DNA from 3 places in the Klebsiella sp. MISC125 genome. Region 2 is predicted to be linked to each of the others. Evidence: riboswitches for the same ligand, from Rfam matches in the RefSeq annotation. Region 2 holds a riboswitch; each other region holds the start of a gene.

Region 1 (6,778 bases), 2.8 Mb from region 2:
AATAGCATCGGTGCCGAGTTAGTCATAAAAAAGCGGGCAAAGAAACCATTATTACGCCGTTGATAAGAACGAGAGGCTGTATTAACCGATCTATTCTGCGGCAGCAGTTTTACCGCCTCAAAGAGAATTAAGGCTCCCTGCTCCTCTAATGTAATCAGGGTCGTTTTACAGCTGATAGAGGCCAGTCCCTCAGCGGTTTCAATGGTCCATATTTCATAGACTTCGGTAATATTCTGCAAGTAGCGCAAATAGTGCTGTAGCGCGGTTTCCGGGCTGGTCGAGAAGGTCCCTTTGCGCATTTGAGCGAGGGTCATATTGCCGCACAGCGTCTTAGATGCCTGGTTGGCGAAGATGATATTTTCATTGAAAGGATGGACTACCCAAACGGGGGTGCTTAATAAGTCAAAAATAACAAGTTCTTTTAATAGCATACAAACCTCCGCCCTTCCAAACCTTCCACTTCAACAACCACATCATATGAGCAGGTAATGCATTGAGCGTAAAATTAACAATAATTAATATATTTTTGAACGTATTGCCGGAAGATTGCCAAGTATAGTCCGTTTTGCCAATCAAAAGACCGTTTGTGATAGCAGGATGGCATTTCATTTGAAATAAAAATGAGATTTTTCTTAATTTCAAGAGGATAAGCAAGAAACACGGATCTGGTAGTATCTTTTTAAGAAGAAATATGCATTAAAACAATGTCGTGTCAGCTCTCTTTTCCTGAAATCAGAGTCTCTTCGCTTTTTATCGTTCCAAATAATGATAGATTTTTATCATTAATGGATAAGGAGTGACATTTATGTCTGCGAAGAAAGTGACCATGACCGACATTGCCAGAGATGCCAGAGTCGGCATTGCGACGGTGGACAGAGTGCTTAACAAGCGAACCCCGGTCAAAGAAAGTACGGAACGCAAAGTGCTTGAATCCGCGCGTCGCTTAGGGTTTGCCCTGGAGCAATCGCACTATCGGCTGGCCGCCGGTCAGTCGGCAGTTCCTCTCAGAATGGGATTTATCCTGCTGCAGCAATCGCACTCTTTTTATTCTCAGCTGGCGCAAGCGCTCGAGCTGGCGGCGATGCCCTGGCATGCCCCAAATCAGGCTCCCGTTTTTCTGCATTATGATATTAATGCTATCGACGAGATGGTCGCTGGTATCGCTCGCCTGAGCGATGAAGTTGATGTCATTGGCATTGTGGCGCTGGATAACCCACTTATCCGCCACGCCGTCGCTCAGGCCGCCGATAAAGGCGTGCGCGTATTCACTCTGCTCTCCGACATGGCCGTCGCGCATCGCAGCGGCTACATCGGCCTCGATAATCAGAAAGCGGGCCGCACTGCAGGCTGGGCGGTTGACAGACTGTGCCACAACGAAGGGGAAATCGGCATTATCGTCGGCGATAACCGGTTTATCTGTCAGGAAAACTGTGAAATTAGCTTCCGCTCTTACCTGCGTGAACACGGTAAAGGTGATTGGGTGCTGGAGCCGGTACGCTGTCATGAAAGGACTGATATTGCCCATCAGGTAACGGACAAAATGTTGCAACAATACCCTTCACTGACGGCGATTTACGCGCCCTGCGGCGGCGTTGAGGGTATCATCTCCGCGCTGCATGCCCATCAGCGCCAGCATCAGGTCACGCTGATTTGCCATGGTCCCGTGGAGAACGGCGAGCTGGCGTTAATCGACGGCACCATTGATTTGATGATTGCGCATCGGCTGAGCGAATTTGCCGCTGCGACGATACGCGAGTTTGTGCAGGCAACCAGCCAGTCGCAGGCGACGTTTACCGCCGCGCTACAACCTTTCGATCTGCTCACCAAAGAAAATCTCTGATTTCCTGCGTTACCCGCAACGCGCGCACTTTCTCTGCGCGCCTTCTCGCGCCTAATTTTGATAAAAAACCATCAATTTAACTATCAAAATAAATCTTGAATCACATCAAAGAATTTAAATTTCATCATTGTTGATTTTGAAATATTCATTCAATACTGGTCATGTTTTCTCCTCAATCTGCAAAGGAATCCATCATGACCATACATATTGCCAATGCGCCATGTAGCTGGGGCGTCGATGATCCCAAAAACCCCTATCTGCCACCCTGGTCACAGGTGCTGCAGGAAGCGGCGACCGCGGGCTACAAAAGTATCGAACTGGGGCCATGGAGCTACCTGCCGACTCAGGCTGATGAACTTAGCGCGGCGCTGAATAAACAGGGGCTGTCGCTGGTAGCCGGAACGATCTTTGACGATCTGGTCAGCGAAGAAAACTTCCCGAACATTGCCGAACTGACGCACAACCTCTGCCGCAATCTGTCGCAGGTTCCAACGGCGGAAAAAACGCCCGGAAACTCGTTCCAGCCGCCCTACCTGGTGATCATTGATTTCGGTAATCCGCAACGGGCCAAATACGCCGGACGCAGCGACCTGGCACCACGGCTTTCCCCCACCGACTGGAAGCGGATGATTAGCCACATTGTCACCATCAGCAAACTGGCGTGGCAGGAGTACGGCGTTCGCCCGGTTATCCACCCTCACGCAGGCGGCTGTATCGAATTTGCCGATGAAATAGACCTGCTGGCAACGCAAATCCCGCACGACGTTGCCGGGCTATGCCTTGATACCGGTCATCTCTACTACTCGGGTATGGACCCGATTAGCTGGTTGGATCGCCACTTTGACCGGCTCGACTACCTGCACTTTAAAGATGTCGACCCGGAAGTGTTCGATAGCGTGATTTCCCGCGGTATCGACTTCTTCGCCGCCTGCGCGGAAGGTGTGATGTGCCCGCTTGGCAGCGGCGCTATTGATTATCCGGCGGTTCGCGCGTTTCTGGATAAGCGCGGCTATCAGGGCTGGATAACCATCGAACAAGAACGTGACCCGCGCAACGTTGAAGGCAGTTTGCAGGCGGTCACGGAAAGCCTGCGCTACCTGCGCTCCGTCGGATTTTAATCAGGAGATAACCACATGATTAACGGTACAAAACCTGTAGGCAGGTCGTTACGCTGGGGCATGGTTGGCGGCGGTGGAAGCAGCCAGATTGGCTATATTCACCGCTCTGCGGCGCTGCGCGACGGTGCGTTTACCCTGCTGGCAGGCGCATTCGATATTGATGCCGAACGCGGGCGAGAATTTGGTCAGCAGTTGGGGGTGAGCGCTGAACGTTGCTATCCCGACTATAAAACCCTGTTTCGTGAAGAAGCGGCGCGAGAAGACGGCATTGAAGCTGTTTCCATCGCTACGCCGAACAACACTCATTACGAGATTTGCCGGGCGGCGCTGGAAGCCGGGCTGCATGTAGTCTGCGAAAAACCGCTGTGCTTTACTGGCGAAGAGGCCGATGCGCTGGTGGCCCTTAGTGAGAAGCAGCACAAAATCATTGGCGTCACCTATGGCTACGCCGGGCATCAGCTGATTTTGCAGGCCCGAAAGATGATTGAACAAGGGCTGCTGGGCGAGATCCGTATCGTCAACATGCAGTTCGCACACGGTTTCCACAATCAACCGGTAGAGCAGGAAAACCCCAGTACCCGCTGGCGCGTTGATCCGAAATTTGTCGGTCCCAGCTATGTCCTGGGCGACCTGGCCACGCATCCGCTGTTTCTGGCAGAAACCATGGCCCCGAAGCTCAACATCACACGTCTGATGTGCTCTCGCCAGAGCTTTGTCAAAAGCCGCGCCCCGCTGGAGGATAACGCCCATGTGCTGATGGAATACGACAACGGCGCGATCGGCTCGATGTGGTGCTCGGCGGTCAACAGCGGTTCAATGCACGGGCAGAAAGTACGTATCGTCGGTGAAAAAGCCAGCCTGGAGTGGTGGGATGAACAGCCAAACCAGCTGCGCTATGAAATCCAGGGCGAGCCGGTGCGAATTCTGGAACGCGGGATGGCCTATCTCGATCCGCTAGCCTTGCAGGATGACAGGATCGGCGGCGGTCATCCCGAAGGGCTGTTTGAGGCCTGGTCAAACCTATATCGGCGCTTCGCTATCGCCATGGATGCGACCGATCGCCGCGACGCCGCGCTGCTGGAAAACTTCTGGTATCCGGATGCGAATGCCGGTGCGCTCGGCGTGCATTGGGTGGAGAACTGCGTGCGTTCAGCAGATAACGGCGCCAGCTGGGTTGAGTTTCGTTAATATCGAGCCGGCAACGGCGGCAATCCGACCGTAGGCCGGGTAAGGCGGCTCGCCGCCACCCGGCAAATTAAAACGTGACAATGTCACTTGAATTCGCCAAATTCAAAGCATTGTAATCAAAAAGCGAATGTCGTATAACATTGGCCAAACCGAGGGGTGTCCCGTGAGGGCTGAGATGGCGTAAGCCGAACCCTTTGAACCTGATCTGGGTCATGCCAGCGAAGGGACGGGTTGGCATTTCCGCCAGTTTTGCGCCATTGCCTGTTCACACTTCAGCACGCCCGGATCTCCCCTTAATCAGGAGGTCCTGTGATTCTTCCCGAGTTTCCTCAAGGTCTTTACGGTCGTCTGCGTCAGCAGGCCGGTGATGACTGGCAACATTACGTCGCCCATCCCTTTCTGCGCCAACTCGCCGACGGTACCCTGCCCGAACCCGCTTTCCGCCGCTATCTGACCCAGGACTACCTGTTTCTGATCCACTTTGCCCGCAGCTATGCGTTGCTGGTCAGCAAGCTGCGTACGCTACCGGAAATGCGTACCGCCGCCGCGTCGATGAACGCCATCCTCGACGAACTCCCGCTGCATGTTGGCTACTGCAACAGTTGGGGGCTGAATGAGGCGACAATGGCCAGCGAACCTGAAGCCGCGGAAACCGTCAACTACACTCGCTATGTGCTGGACATTGGTTATTCCGGCGACGCGCTGGATCTGCTGGCGGCGCTGATGCCCTGCGTTGCCGGATATGCGGAAATCGGCCTTGGCCTGCTGCACGATCCGGCAACAAATTTGACCGCTAACCCTTATGCCTCCTGGATCCGTAACTACGGTGATGAGGGCTACCTGAACGGCGTCAATGCCGCCATTAGCCTGCTGGAAACGCTCTGGCAACAGCGCGGCGGCGAGGCGCGTTTTGCTGAACTCAGCGCTATTTTTACCACCGCCACGCGGCTGGAAGCTAACTTCTGGCAAATGGGGTTGAATGTCGTCACGGAGCGCCCGGCGTGACTGCGCCCGGCATTACGGTGCGTGGTCTGAGCCTGCGCTTCGGTTCGCGGCTGGTTTTCGACAATCTGACGTTTGATATCCCCGGCGGTCAGTGGGTTTCGCTGCTGGGGGCCAGCGGTGCCGGGAAAACCAGCCTGCTGCGCATTCTCGCCGGGCTGGCAAAAGCCAATGCGGGCGAGGTTCGCGCCAGCGATGGTCAGCCGATAGCTAAACGGCTGGCGTGGATGGGGCAAAAAGATCTGCTCTATCCCTGGCTAAACGTGCGTGACAACGTCTCCCTCGGCGCGCGTCTGCGCGGGGAACGGGTTGATACCCAGCGGGTTGCGACTTTATTACAGCAGGTTGGCCTTGAGCATTGCGCTAACGACCGCCCGGCCTCGCTCTCCGGCGGTATGTGCCAGCGGGCGGCGCTGGCTCGCACCCTGTATGAAGATCGACCCATTGTGCTGATGGACGAGCCTTTTTCAGCGCTCGATACCATCACCCGCACGAAAATTCAGACGCTGGCCGCCGAGCTGCTGGTGAACCGCACCGTGGTGCTGATTACCCACGATCCGATGGAGGCCTGTCGGCTAAGCCATTGCCTGCTGGTGCTCTCTCCCGCCCCCGGTAATATCGACGATTCACACCGCTTATCCGGCGTACCGCCGCGCGCGCCGGACGATCCGCAGCTGTTAACCAGTCAGGCGGAACTGTTACAACAGCTAATAAGGGCTAACGGATGAGCGGGAAACTGTTTCGTGGCTGCGTAGTGTTCTGCGGCCTGCTGCTGCTCTGGTGGTTGGCAAGTCGTAGCGGCATTCCCGCCTTTTTGCTCCCATCGCCATCGGCAGTCGGCAATGCGCTATGGGTCAATCGGGCTTATCTCGGCTGGCACACTCTGATTACATTGAGCGAAATACTCAGCGGCCTCGCGCTCGGCGTCCTGCTCGGCGTGATTCTGGCGCTGTGCATGATCGTCTCGCCGCGTCTTCAGCGCTGGCTGATGCCGCTGGTACTGACCAGCCAGGCGATCCCGGTCTTTGCCCTCGCCCCGCTGCTGGTACTGTGGTTTGGCTTTGGGATGAGCGCCAAGGTGATGATGGCGGTGCTGGTGATTTTCTTCCCTGTGACCTCGGCGTTTTTTGACGGTCTGCGGCGGGTCAATAACGACTATCTCGATCTGGCGCGCACCATGGGCGCTTCATTTGGCGCGCAACTGCGCCACGTGCGGATGATGGCGGCGCTCCCGGCGCTCGGCTCGGGCCTGCGGATGGCCGCCGCCGTGGCTCCCATTGGCGCAATTATCGGCGAATGGGTCGGCTCAGCTGAAGGCCTGGGCTACGTCATGCTCAACGCCAACGCCCGCCTGCAAACCGATATCTGCTTTGCCGCCCTGTTTATTTTGGTACTGCTGACCGTCCTGCTGTGGCTGGCGGTGGATGCTTTTTTACACCGGTTGATCAACTGGACGCCGGAATAACAACATATAAGGAATAACGATGCGTAAATGTATACTCGCCGGAGTCACCTTCACCGCTCTGCTCAGCGCTCAGGCGCTGGCTAACGAGAAGCTCACCCTGGTGCTGGACTGGTATATCAACCCCGATCATGCGCCGATAATGGTCGCCGAGCAGATTGGCGCGTT
Region 2 (6,778 bases):
CACCGCCTCCACAAACACACCCGCGTGTTCCGGGTCGACGTCCTGGTGAATCCCGTGGCCGAGGTTGAAGACATGACCCTCACCCTGACCGAATCCGGCGAGAATGGTCGCCACTTCTTCCTCGATACGCGCCGCAGGAGCGTAAAGCATTGAAGGGTCCATGTTGCCCTGCAGAGCGACTTTATGGCCCACGCGACGGCGCGCATCGGCGATATCGGTAGTCCAGTCGAGGCCCAGCGCATCGCAACCGGTTTCCGCCATCGCTTCCAGCCACTGCCCACCGCCTTTGGTAAACAGGGTTACCGGTACGCGACGGCCTTCGTTCTCACGCAGCAGACCATCGACGATTTTATGCATGTAGTAGAGCGAGAACTGCTGATAATCACGACCGGTCAGCGCGCCGCCCCAGGTGTCAAAAATCATCACCGACTGAGCGCCCGCTTTGATTTGCGCGTTCAGATACAGCGTGACGCTTTTCGCCAGCTTATCCAGCAGGGCATGCAGCGCCTGCGGCTCGGCATACATCATCTTCTTGATCACCGTAAATGCTTTGCTGCTGCCGCCTTCAACCATATAGGTCGCCAGCGTCCACGGGCTACCGGAGAAACCAATCAGCGGCACTTCACCTTTGAGCTCGCGGCGGATTGTACGCACCGCGTTCATCACATAGCCGAGCTCCCCTTCCGGGTCAGGGATCGGTAGTTTATCGACATCCGCTTTACAGGTGATGGGCGAGGTAAAACGCGGGCCTTCACCGGCTTCGAAATAAAGCCCCAGCCCCATGGCGTCCGGGATAGTCAGAATGTCCGAGAAGAGGATTGCCGCATCCAGCTTATAGCGACGCAGCGGCTGCAGCGTCACTTCGCAAGCCAGCTCAGCATTTTTACACAGCGACATAAAGTCGCCCGCTTCGGCGCGAGTGGCTTTATATTCCGGTAAATAGCGGCCCGCCTGGCGCATCATCCACACCGGGGTGACATCAACCGGCTGACGTAGCAGCGCGCGCAGGTAACGATCGTTCTTCAATTCGGTCATTTTTACATTCCTTTAGCGTTGATGCGCCAAGTGTAACATGTCACTCATACTCTGCCCGACACATCGCCACGGTATCTTCTATCAGGCGGCGGGCAACCGTGCCCGGCGGCGGCAGGAGCGGCAGATCGTCATAGCGATACCATCCCGCTTCCAGCAACTCTTTCTTATCGATAACAATCTCGCCGCTGTCGTATTCCGCCATAAACGCAGTCATTAGCGATTGCGGGAACGGCCACGGCTGGGAGGTCACGTAGCGCAGGTTTTTCACCTTAATGCCGCTCTCTTCCATGACCTCACGGGCAACCGTCTGCTCCAGTGTTTCACCGACTTCGACAAACCCGGCCAGCACCGTATGCACGCCGTTGCGATGGCGCGTGTGCTGCGCCAGCAAAATAGAATCATCCCGTCGAATAGCAACGATGATGCACGGCGCGATTTGCGGGTAATAACGCTCACGGCAGTGGCTGCAGAGCATCGCCCATTCAGTTTTGCTGGGGTGCATCGGATGCCCGCAATAACCGCAGAATTTATGCGAGCGATAGAACTCCGCCAGTTGGATCCCGCGTCCTGCCAGTTGAAAAAGGCCAGCATCCTGATCGAGTACCTGACGCAACGATCCCATCTCATGTCGACGCTCCTGACGAACCAGCCACACCGGTTCGCCCTGCCATTCCCCTATGCGCAGCGCGGGTTGCCCCGCAAGATTAAAATTTACCGCTTCGCCATATGGTAATTCCCCGTCGGGTAACCATAATTTCTGTTCGTGGCTGACTATCCACCAACCGCGATCTAATTTTTCAATAATACGATCCATATCTATTGCACTACCTTCATTTTACTGGCACTTTTAACATTAAATTTACATTTTGGTGAGCAACGTATTTCTCTTTAAAACTTGCGGAGTCAACCATGTTAAACCAGCTGGAAAACCTGACGGAACGTGTTGGAGGCAGCAATAAACTGGTCGATCGCTGGCTACAAGTACGTAAGCATTTACTCGTGGCTTACTACAACCTGGTTGGCCTGAAACCTGGCAAGGAATCATTTATGCGGCTTAATGAGAAGGCGCTGGATGATTTTTGTCAAAGTCTGGTGGACTATCTCTCCTCCGGTCATTTTAGTATTTATGAACGCTTTATCGCCGAATTGGAAGGTGATACGCCACTTTTAACCGCCACTAAGCTTTATCCACAGCTGCAAGCCAACACTCAGCAGATCATGGATGACTACGACTCTTGCCTCGAAAACGCCATCGATCACGATAACTACCTTGAGTTTCAACAGGCGTTATCGGATATCGGCGAAGCGCTGGAAGCACGCTTTGCGCTGGAGGATAAACTCATCGCCCTCGCCATCGCCCACAGCCGAAAGGACCCCGTCAGCGACAATATCGCGCCGACGGCTTGAGTTGTCCGCTATTAACGAGTAGTTTACATACATTCCCCCTCTCAGAGAGGGGATGTCATCTTGTCGGAGTGCCCATTTTCCACAGTGGAAAAGGCTGAGACCGTTAATTCGGGATCCGCGGAACCTGATCAGGCTAATACCTGCGAAGGGAACAAGAGTAAACTGCATTTAGCGTCAGCCCATCTGGGCCCGATCGCATCTGTTACTCCATCCGTCGTCTGACAAGCCATATCCTGTTCACCTGGAATGAGCTATGTCTACAACAAAAATGACCCGTCGAGAGCAACGCGAACATGCGCAACGCTTTATCGACACGCTGGAAGGCACCGCATTTCCCAATTCGCAACGCATCTATATCCGCGGCTCACGTGAAGATCTTCGCGTCCCGATGCGCGAAATTCAGCTGAGCCCGACGCTCATCGGCGGCGCTAAAGATAATCCCCGCTATGAAGCTAACGAAGCCATTCCTGTCTATGACACGTCCGGCCCTTATGGCGACCCGGAGATAGTAATCAATGTCCAACAAGGTCTGGCAAAACTACGCCAGCCGTGGATTGAAGCGCGTGGCGACTGCGAAGAACTCTGCGATCGCAGCTCGGCATATACCAAACAGCGCCTGTCAGATGATGGCCTCGACGAACTGCGCTTTACCGGCCTGCTAACACCAAAACGCGCTATCTCCGGGAAATGCGTGACTCAGTTGCACTATGCCCGCCAGGGCGTTGTCACCCCAGAGATGGAGTTCATCGCCATCCGTGAAAACATGGGCCGCGAGCGCATTCGTGGCGAAGTGTTGAGACACCAGCATCCCGGAGTTGGGTTTGGCGCACGACTGCCGGAGAACATCACCCCGGAATTCGTACGCGATGAAGTCGCTGCCGGGCGCGCGATTATCCCCGCCAATATCAATCACCCTGAGTCAGAACCGATGATAATCGGCCGCAACTTCCTCGTGAAGGTCAATGCCAATATCGGCAACTCGGCGGTCACTTCATCTATCGAAGAAGAGGTCGAGAAGCTGGTGTGGTCCACTCGCTGGGGCGCGGATACGGTGATGGACCTGTCGACCGGTCGCTATATTCACGAAACCCGCGAGTGGATCCTGCGTAACAGTCCGGTACCAATCGGTACCGTGCCGATCTACCAGGCGCTAGAGAAAGTTAACGGGATCGCCGAAGATCTCTCCTGGGAAGCCTTCCGCGACACGTTGCTGGAGCAGGCTGAACAAGGAGTCGACTACTTCACTATCCATGCGGGCGTGCTGCTACGCTACGTGCCGATGACCGCCAGGCGGCTGACTGGCATTGTTTCACGCGGCGGTTCTATTATGGCGAAGTGGTGCCTCTCCCATCATCAGGAGAACTTCCTTTATCAGCATTTCCGCGAAATCTGTGAAATCTGCGCTGCCTATGATGTTTCCCTATCGCTGGGCGATGGTCTGCGTCCGGGCTCTATTCAGGATGCTAACGACGAAGCGCAGTTTGCCGAGCTGCACACGCTGGGCGAACTGACCAAAATCGCCTGGGAGTACGATGTACAGGTGATGATTGAAGGCCCAGGCCACGTGCCGATGCAGATGATTCAGCGCAATATGACCGAGGAGCTGGAACACTGCCACGAAGCACCTTTCTACACCTTAGGGCCGCTCACCACCGATGTCGCACCGGGCTATGACCACTTCACCTCGGGCATTGGCGCCGCAATGATTGGCTGGTTCGGCTGCGCGATGCTCTGCTACGTGACGCCAAAAGAGCACCTCGGCCTACCGAACAAAGAAGACGTTAAGCAAGGGCTGATTACCTACAAAATCGCCGCCCATGCCGCTGACCTTGCCAAAGGCCATCCCGGAGCGCAGATCCGCGATAACGCGATGTCAAAAGCACGCTTCGAATTCCGCTGGGAAGACCAGTTTAACCTGGCGCTCGACCCGTTCACCGCTCGCGCTTACCACGACGAGACTCTGCCGCAGGAGTCCGGCAAAGTGGCTCACTTCTGCTCCATGTGCGGCCCCAAATTCTGCTCAATGAAAATCAGCCAGGAAGTGCGCGATTATGCAGCCCGCCAGGATATCGAAGTTGGCATGAGCGATATGTCGAATAGCTTCCGCGCCCGCGGCGGCGAAATCTACCTGAAAAAGGAGGAAGCCTGATGTACCAACCTGATTTCCCATCCGTCCCTTTCCGCTTAGGACTCTACCCGGTCGTCGATAGCGTAGAGTGGATTGAACGTTTATTGACTGCGGGCGTTCGTACCATTCAGCTGCGCATCAAAGATAAACGCGATAGCGAAGTTGAAGACGATGTGATCGCCGCCATCACCCTGGGGCGCAAGCACAATGCCCGGCTGTTTATTAATGACTACTGGCACCTGGCCATTAAACATCAGGCTTACGGCGTGCACTTAGGCCAGGAGGATCTCGAAACCACCGATCTCAGCGCAATCCGCAACGCTGGGCTGCGCCTTGGTGTTTCCACTCACGACGATATGGAAATGGATATCGCGCTGGCGGCTCGTCCCTCCTACATCGCTCTCGGTCACGTTTTCCCGACGCAAACCAAGCAGATGCCTTCCGCCCCTCAGGGACTGGAACAGCTCGCGCAGCATATCCAACGTCTTGGGGATTATCCGACGGTCGCCATCGGTGGTATTAGCCTTGAGCGCGCTCCGGCGGTACTGGCAACTGGCGTTGGCAGTATTGCGGTCGTCAGCGCCATCACGCAGGCGGCTGACTGGCGACAGGCAACAGCACAGTTGCTGGAAATAGCAGGAGTTGGCGATGAATGACAGCGATTTTATGCGCTATAGCCGCCAGCTGCTGCTGGAGGATATCGCCATTGAGGGCCAACAAAAGCTGCTGGCCAGCCGGGTATTGATTATTGGCCTCGGCGGACTGGGCTCGCCCGCTGCGCTGTATCTCGCAGGCGCAGGCGTCGGCACGCTGGTGCTGGCCGATGACGATGACGTGCATGTCAGCAATCTACAGCGGCAAATTCTGTTCACCAGCGATGATATTGCGCAGCCAAAAACCACCGCCGCCCGAGAACGGCTGGCGCGCCTCAACCCGCAGATTGAACTGATTACGCTACAGCAGCGATTAAGCGGTCAGGCGCTACAGGACGAAGTGGCAAAGGCCGATGTAGTGCTGGATTGCACCGATAACATGGCGACTCGTCAGGAAATTAACTCCGCCAGCGTCGCGCTTGAAACACCGCTGATTACCGCCAGCGCTGTCGGACTGGGAGGCCAGTTTATGGTGCTGACGCCGCCCTGGGAACAGGGGTGCTATCGCTGCTTATGGCCGGACGCTGCCGAACCGGAACGCAACTGTCGCACGGCGGGCATTATCGGCCCGGTGGTCGGCATGATGGGTACCTTACAGGCGCTGGAGGCAATCAAACTGCTCAGCGGCATGGCGGCCCCGCGCAATAGCTTGCGTCTGTTCGATGCCCGGACCAGCAACTGGCGCACTCTTGCACTTCAACGGGCTCAGGGCTGCCCGGTATGTGGAGGGAAGCATGCAAGTGTGGTTTAACGATGAGCCGTTACAGTGCGCCGAAGCGACATCCGTTGCGGATCTGCTCGCTCAACTGGAACAGCAGCAACCGGGCGTCGCGCTGGCGCTCAATCAACACATCCTGCCGCGCGAGCGCTGGGAAGATCAACTTTTGCAGGAAGGCGACCAGATCCTGCTTTTTCAGGTTATCGCTGGAGGCTGACATGTTACGTATCGCAGATAAAACTTTTGAATCGCGTCTTTTCACCGGCACCGGGAAATTCGCAGCCCCCGACGTCATGGTCGAAGCCATTCGCGCCTCCGGTAGCCAACTGGTTACGCTGGCGATGAAACGTGTCGACCTGCGTCAGCATAATGACGCTATTCTCCCGCCGCTGCTGGCGGCGGGTGTGAACCTGCTCCCCAATACTTCAGGGGCGAAAACGGCGGAAGAAGCCGTCTTTGCCGCCCGTCTGGCGCGGGAAGCGCTGGGCACAAACTGGCTGAAGCTGGAAATCCACCCGGATGCCCGCTGGCTTCTCCCTGACCCAATTGAAACCCTGAAAGCGGCAGAAATATTAGTGCGGGAAGGATTCGTAGTACTGCCTTACTGCGGCGCTGACCCTGTGCTGTGCAAGCGTCTGGAAGAAGCGGGCTGCGCGGCGGTGATGCCGCTCGGCGCGCCTATCGGCTCCAACCAGGGGTTGGAAACCAAAGCGATGCTGGAGATTATCATCGAACAGGCCACGGTACCGGTGGTCGTTGATGCAGGTATTGGCGTACCGAGCCACGCGGCACAGGCGCTGGAAATGGGCGCTGATGCGGTCCTGGTCAATACCGCTA
Region 3 (6,778 bases), 2.5 Mb from region 2:
TTTGCCGCCGGAACTGCTGGTTTATCCTCTGCGCGAAGATCCGTTCGTTGCGGTGCTGCATTGTGACGATCCGCTGGCCGGGCAGCCGCATCTGCCGTGGAAGCTACTGGCCGGGCGCGATATCGCGGTGTTCTCAAAGGGCAATATTCAGCGTCTGGTCGGCGCGCTGGCAGAGAGTCATCGCCTGACGCTTAATACGCGCTATCAGGTTGATTATATTGAAACGCTCTATGGTCTGGTGCGTTCCCGGCTGGCAGTGGCGATTCTGCCTGCGCTTTATACCACCCATCTTCAGGATCCTGTGTTGAAGATTGCCCAGCTTCAGCAACCTGCCTTAACGCGGACCGTGGCGCTGATGCGCGGGCCGCAGCCTTTGCCGCCGCTGATTGAAGCGTGTTTTGCTTTACTATTGAGTTCGCTGCGGGAAGTTAATCTATAGGATGCCATTATCGCGGTTCATTTCAGTGAAAGTGAAAGAGCTAACGAAATACTTTATCGTATCTATTAAAATCAAAGGGTTATCGCTCTTTAATAAAATCAATTTGTTGCAAAAATGTCGGTAGATTGTTTTGAATGAAAAAATTTATTATAAAACAAAAAGATATATTTAGTACGTTCCCCACGGCAACGGGGATAATTAATCAACTAACAACCGCGCTATGCAATCGCCGAAAGTCTCTTATTAGCGTAATGTCGACCGGGCTGGAAGCCCATGCTGTGTGGGTAGGGTAGCCCGGACAAGGCGCGCCAGCGCCGCCTCCGGGGAGAACTTGCTAAGGGAGATGCTTAATCAGCACATCGACGGTGAGATGATTAATATACTCCAGAGAGTGGGAAGCGAGGACGCCCAGCAAGCGGTTGTGATGTCCGGCGATAATCAAATCGATATTTCTCTGGCGCACACACTCTTCAACATCGGCAAAACGGCGAGCGGTCACCAGCGATAGCGTCTGCACGGGTAGAGATACCGTTGTTGCCAGCTCATTAAGCAGCGCTTTTGCCTGAATCACCTCCTGCGAAACGTCATCATCCAGCAGGCTATCGGAGACGTAATTCAGTGCCCGATAGTCGGTACTGATATGGGCAATGGTAATGCGCATAGCGCTTTCTTCCGCCATTTTCGCAGCGTGCTGTAGCAGCGGAACGCCATCCTGGCTGCTGTTGATCAGCACCAGGACATGGTGATAAACGGGCATAACGAGACCTCAACACAAGACGGCACCTTGATATCATTCTGTGCCCGCCATGAGGGGAAAGCAAATCGGACAATAGGCAGATTAAGACCCCGCGACCGACTGCCGCGGGGTGACTTATTTACGGCGTCACAATATTGAACCAGAACTCAAACTTATCCATATAACCCAGCATTTCGTCCAGCTTCGCGCCGTCGCCGGTCACTTTCACTTCACCCTTATCCTGCGCCTGCTTGAGCGTTTCCTCTTTCAGAATGATTTTGTTCAGCGTAGCGCGATCCAGCGTAATGGTGGCATCGGCGTCTTTCGCCTCGGCATCGGCCGTGTGGTTTAACACGCCGTTTTCCAGCTCCAGCTTATATTTACCGCCATCGTTGCCGAGGTCGATATTGAACACCGATTTAGCCGTACCGGCTTTCTCGCCGTTGATATGTACCGCCAGATAGTCGAAGAACATCTCAGGCGTCATTGCCCGCACGGTATCCGGGCTGGCAGTGTTCGGCGTCGGGCCTTTCACCACGCCGTTACGCAGCTCCTGCGCGCCGGTCAGGTAGAAGTTACGCCACGGCCCTGACTCTGCCTGATAGCCCAGTTGTTCCAGAGCATCGGCCTCCAGATTACGAGCATCAATATTGCCTGGGTCGGCGAAGACGATTTTGCTCACTACCTGAGCCACCCAACGGTAGTTGCCTTGATCGTAGTCCTCTTTCGCTTTTTTCATAATGGCGTCGGCACCGCCCATATAATCAACGAATTTCTTCGCCGCTTCTTCTGGCGGCAGTTCATCCAGGGTTGCCGGGTTGCCGTCGAACCAGCCGAGATACAGCACGTAGGTTGCCTTCACATCATGGCTGACGGAACCGTAGTAACCGCGGTTGGCCCAGGTGTTTGCCAGGCTGTCCGGCAGCTTGAATTTGGCGGCGATTTCATCGCGAGTCAGGCCTTCGTTAGCCATGCGCAGGGTCTGGTCGTTGATGTAACGATACAGGTCGCGTTGGCTTTTCAGCAGGTTAACGACGTTCTCATTGCCCCAGGTCGGCCAGTGGTGTTGCGCCATGATGATTTCGGCTTTGTCGCCCCAACGCACGATGGCGGCGTTGATATATTTCGACCATGGCAGCGGTTCGCGAATTTTCGCGCCACGCAGAGAGTAAGTGTTATGCAGGGTATGGGTGACATCTTCTGCGGATTCGATCAGCTTCTTCTCTTCGATATACCACAGCATTTCCGATGGTGCTTCCGATCCCGGAGCCAGCATAAAGTCATAGGTCAGGCCGTCGATAGTCTCTTTCTGGCCATCTTTCTCAATGATGTTGGTCGGGGCAATCAGGGTGACGGTACCGGCAGAGGTCGTCGTACCCAGCCCTGCACCAACCTGACCGGTGGCTTCCGGCTTCAGCAGGTTACCGTACATATAGCTGGCGCGGCGGCTCATCACGTTACCAGCCATGATGTTTTCCGCAACGGCTGCCTCCATAAAGCCAGCAGGTGCATAGACTTTGACTTTGCCGGATTTCACATCGGCTTCATCGACTACGCCGCGCACACCGCCGTAATGGTCAACGTGGCTGTGGGTGTAGATCACCGCCACCACCGGCTTATTGCCGCGATTTTTGTAATACAGATCCATACCGACTTTGGCGGTTTCCGCCGACACCAGCGGGTCCACAACGGTAATGCCTTCTTTACCTTCGATGATGGTCATATTGGAGAGGTCGAGGTTGCGAATCTGGTACACGCCTTCGGTCACTTCAAACAGGCCGCTGATATTAATCAACTGAGACTGACGCCAGAGGCTGGGGTTGACGGTATCCGGCGCTTTTTCACCCTCTTTAATAAAGTCATACTGCTGCGGGTTCCAGATGACGTTGCCCTGTTCGCCTTTAATTATCTCAGTGGGCAGTGCGGCGATAAAACCTTTATGCGCGTTGGTAAAGTCGGTGTTATCGGAGAAGGGAAGCAGTTTGTACAGCGCGTCGTTCGCTTGTTTGGTTGCCGCTGTCGCTTCTTTAGGGGAGGTCTCCGCCCAGCTTGTCAGGGGGAGGGTAGAGAATATTCCAGCCAGGGCCAATCCTTTCATTATCGGGGTTAATTTCATTGGGATCCTCGAGGTTTTTACGCTGATTTACTCACTAATTTCGATATGACGTTGGGTTACATCCTGTAATGACTCCTCAAACTATAATCGCGTATCTGAAAAAGTGTTTATTTTGTTAATGAATTGTTTTTTTTGTTGTTGGTTGTAATCAGTGGGCATCCCCAGGCCAGCTTGCGTTGTCCGGTGACTTCCCGTAACCTGCCCGCTGAGAACGTTTTATCTCTCAATGACTCGGGGTGCCCTTCCTTGTGAAGGCTGAGAAAAACCCGTACCACCTGATCTGGATAATGCCAGCGTAGGGAAGTCAGAGACCGCAGGGTCGTCGCTTCTTCATCGCCTGGCGGGAGCAAACGATGTCTGACCTGCTAAACCCCGCGCATATTGCCCATCTGCGGCATCTTTTTCGCCGCCATTCCCCCCTTGTTCACTGCATGACTAACGACGTGGTGCAGACCTTTACCGCCAACGTGCTGCTGTCGATTGGCGCATCACCAGCGATGGTTATCGACCCCGATGAAGCCAGTCAGTTTGCTGCGATTGCCGATGCGCTGCTGATTAACGTTGGCACGCTGACCGTTGAGCGCGCGACGGCGATGCGGGCGGCGGCGCATAGCGCAAAGCAGGCGGGCAAACCGTGGGTGCTGGACCCGGTGGCGGTCGGCGCGTTGACTCTGCGCACTGAATTTTGTCGGGAGCTTCTGGCGCTACAGCCTGCCGCTATTCGCGGTAATGCCTCGGAAATTATGGCCCTTGCCGGGATGAGCGGCGGTGGGCGCGGCGTTGATACTACTGATACCGCCGCAGCCGCGCTGCCTGCGGCTCAGGCGTTAGCTCGCCAGTTGAATACCGTGGTCGCAGTAACCGGAGAGGTCGATTACGTCACCGATGGTCAGCGTACGCGCATGGTCACCGGCGGCGATTCGCTAATGACTCGGGTGGTGGGTACCGGCTGCGCGCTGTCGGCGGTGGTTGCCGCCAGCACGGCGATGCCCGGTGACCGTCTGGAAAACGTCGCTGCCGCCTGTGGTCTGATGAAGTTCGCGGGTGGAATCGCGGCGCAGCGGGGCGGTCCCGGCAGCTTTACTCCCGCATTCCTGGATGCACTGTACGCGGAGGGCGGCCTGTGAGACGAATCAATGCTTTAACCATCGCCGGAACCGACCCGAGCGGCGGCGCGGGGATCCAGGCGGATCTCAAAACCTTCTCAGCGCTGGGCGCTTATGGCTGCTCGGTCATCACTGCGCTGGTGGCGCAAAACACCCGAGGCGTGCAGTCGGTGTACCGTATTGAACCTGATTTTGTCGCCGCGCAACTGGATTCGGTGTTCAGCGATGTGCGAATCGATACCACTAAAATTGGCATGCTGGCGGAAACGGATATCGTCGAAGCGGTGGCGGAGCGACTGGCGCGGTACCAGATTAAAAACGTGGTGCTGGATACCGTGATGCTGGCGAAAAGCGGCGATCCGTTGCTTTCGCTCAGCGCAGTGCAAACGCTGCGTCAGCGCCTGCTGCCGCAGGTGTCGCTAATCACCCCGAACCTGCCGGAAGCGGCGGCGCTGCTGGATGCGCCGCATGCCAAAACTGAAAAAGAGATGCTGGAGCAGGGCAGGGCGCTGCTGGGAATGGGCTGCGGCGCGGTATTAATGAAAGGCGGTCATCTTGATGATGCCGAGAGCCCGGACTGGCTGTTTACCCGCGAAGGTGAGCAGCGCTTTACCGCGCCAAGAGTGCAGACCAAAAATACGCACGGCACCGGTTGCACGCTATCGGCGGCGCTGGCGGCGCTGCGTCCTCGTTACGATGATTGGGGGCAAACGGTAGCGGAGGCTAAAGGCTGGCTCTCTGCGGCGCTGGCGCAGGCGGACTCGCTGGAGGTCGGGCACGGGATAGGTCCGGTGCATCACTTCCACGCCTGGTGGTAAACGGCACGACAACGTGCCAGCAGACTGTGCTGAAAAAATACGCTCCCGGCTGGAAAATATGCTGAGTCGGTACCAGGCTTAACCTGCCCAAAATAATTGGGTTGGGAAAATGCATGCCGGTTTCGACCGGCACTTACGGGAGATCGCTATGACTGATATTACGCAGTTACTTGGCAAAGATGCCGACACGCTTTTACAGCACCGTTGTATGACTATTCCAGCCGACCAACTCTATTTGCCGGGTTCGGACTACGTCGATCGGGTGATGGTTGATAACAACCGTCCGCCGGCGGTGCTGCGTAATATGCAAACCCTGTATAACACTGGACGCCTGGCGGGAACCGGATATCTGTCTATCCTGCCGGTTGACCAGGGCGTAGAGCATTCTGCTGGCGCTTCTTTTGCCGCCAACCCGCTGTACTTTGATCCGAAAAATATCGTCGAACTGGCTATTGAAGCCGGTTGTAACTGCGTGGCCTCCACCTATGGCGTGCTGGCCTCGGTGTCGCGCCGCTACGCGCACCGCATCCCCTTCCTGGTCAAACTGAACCATAACGAAACGCTGAGCTACCCGACTGAATACGACCAGACGCTGTACGCCAGCGTTGAGCAGGCGTTCAATATGGGAGCCGTGGCGGTAGGGGCGACGATCTATTTCGGTTCTGAACAATCTCGTCGCCAGCTTGAGGAGATTTCTGTGGCCTTTGAGCGCGCGCATGAACTGGGCCTGGTGACCGTGCTGTGGGCCTATCTGCGGAACCCGGCGTTTAAGAAAGATGGCGTCGATTATCACGTTTCCGCCGACTTAACCGGCCAGGCCAACCATCTGGCGGCCACTATTGGCGCGGATATTGTGAAGCAGAAGATGGCGGAGAATAACGGCGGCTATAAGGCGGTGAACTTCGGCTATACCGATGACCGGGTTTACAGCAAATTAACTACCGAGAACCCGATTGATCTGGTGCGCTATCAGCTGGCGAACTGCTATATGGGTCGCGCCGGGCTGATTAACTCCGGCGGTGCGGCGGGCGGTGAAACCGATCTGTCCGATGCTGTACGTACGGCGGTTATCAATAAACGCGCGGGTGGCATGGGGTTGATTCTGGGCCGTAAGGCGTTTAAAAAATCGATGGCCGACGGCGTGAAGCTGATTAACGCCGTGCAGGACGTTTATCTGGATAGCAAAGTCACCATCGCCTGATAAGCACCGGCGTCAGCTGAAGCTGCGTTGCGCGTTGTTTCCCGGAGGCGGCGCTTGACGCGCCTTGTCCGGGCTACCGGTCCGCAGAAGGCTGTGAACCCGTAGCCCGGGTAAGGCGTTTACGCCGCGACCCGGGTCTTGCTTAATCGCGAATCAGCCGCGCCGTGTGCTGGAGCGTTTTATACGCTTCGTAACGACGCTGATGATCGGCGCTAAATTGCTCTTCGCAGCGGTAAGTTTTATCCACTCGGGTAAACTGCTTCATGGCTTCTGGCAGCGAAGGGGCGATTTTACCCGCCACGGCACCGAGAATTGCCGAACCTAACAGCACCGGTTCGCTGGACTCGGTACTGACCACGTTA

The links. A riboswitch is a leader RNA that binds a small molecule or an ion and turns the genes downstream of it on or off. The one in region 2 is predicted to bind thiamine pyrophosphate.
Region 1: it holds a riboswitch for thiamine pyrophosphate, as region 2 does, so the genes downstream of both, ACMYSL_RS14430 (TenA family protein) here and thiC (phosphomethylpyrimidine synthase ThiC) in region 2, are expected to answer to the same signal.
Region 3: it holds a riboswitch for thiamine pyrophosphate, as region 2 does, so the genes downstream of both, thiM (hydroxyethylthiazole kinase) here and thiC (phosphomethylpyrimidine synthase ThiC) in region 2, are expected to answer to the same signal.

Annotation. Positions count from the first base shown of each region.
Region 1 covers NZ_CP180448.1:3,045,525-3,052,302, reverse strand. Annotated here, with positions in the region: gene ACMYSL_RS14450 (diguanylate cyclase) at 1-431, opposite strand, end outside; gene ACMYSL_RS14445 (LacI family DNA-binding transcriptional regulator) at 806-1,840, shown strand; gene ACMYSL_RS14440 (TIM barrel protein) at 2,035-2,958, shown strand; gene ACMYSL_RS14435 (Gfo/Idh/MocA family protein) at 2,974-4,146, shown strand; TPP riboswitch at 4,289-4,390, shown strand; gene ACMYSL_RS14430 (TenA family protein) at 4,456-5,151, shown strand; gene ACMYSL_RS14425 (ABC transporter ATP-binding protein) at 5,148-5,876, shown strand; gene ACMYSL_RS14420 (ABC transporter permease) at 5,873-6,613, shown strand; gene ACMYSL_RS14415 (ABC transporter substrate-binding protein) at 6,633-6,778, shown strand, end outside.
Region 2 covers NZ_CP180448.1:5,873,538-5,880,315, forward strand. Annotated here, with positions in the region: gene hemE (uroporphyrinogen decarboxylase) at 1-1,035, opposite strand, end outside; gene nudC (NAD(+) diphosphatase) at 1,076-1,849, opposite strand; gene rsd (sigma D regulator) at 1,945-2,442, shown strand; TPP riboswitch at 2,497-2,610, shown strand; gene thiC (phosphomethylpyrimidine synthase ThiC) at 2,696-4,591, shown strand; gene thiE (thiamine phosphate synthase) at 4,591-5,226, shown strand; gene ACMYSL_RS27530 (HesA/MoeB/ThiF family protein) at 5,219-5,974, shown strand; gene thiS (sulfur carrier protein ThiS) at 5,958-6,158, shown strand; gene thiG (thiazole synthase) at 6,160-6,778, shown strand, end outside.
Region 3 covers NZ_CP180448.1:2,074,621-2,081,398, forward strand. Annotated here, with positions in the region: gene ACMYSL_RS09805 (LysR family transcriptional regulator) at 1-439, shown strand, start outside; gene ACMYSL_RS09810 (universal stress protein) at 774-1,196, opposite strand; gene ACMYSL_RS09815 (alkyl/aryl-sulfatase) at 1,315-3,291, opposite strand; TPP riboswitch at 3,514-3,610, shown strand; gene thiM (hydroxyethylthiazole kinase) at 3,645-4,418, shown strand; gene thiD (bifunctional hydroxymethylpyrimidine kinase/phosphomethylpyrimidine kinase) at 4,415-5,215, shown strand; gene fbaB (class I fructose-bisphosphate aldolase) at 5,364-6,416, shown strand; gene ACMYSL_RS09835 (FGGY-family carbohydrate kinase) at 6,559-6,778, opposite strand, start outside.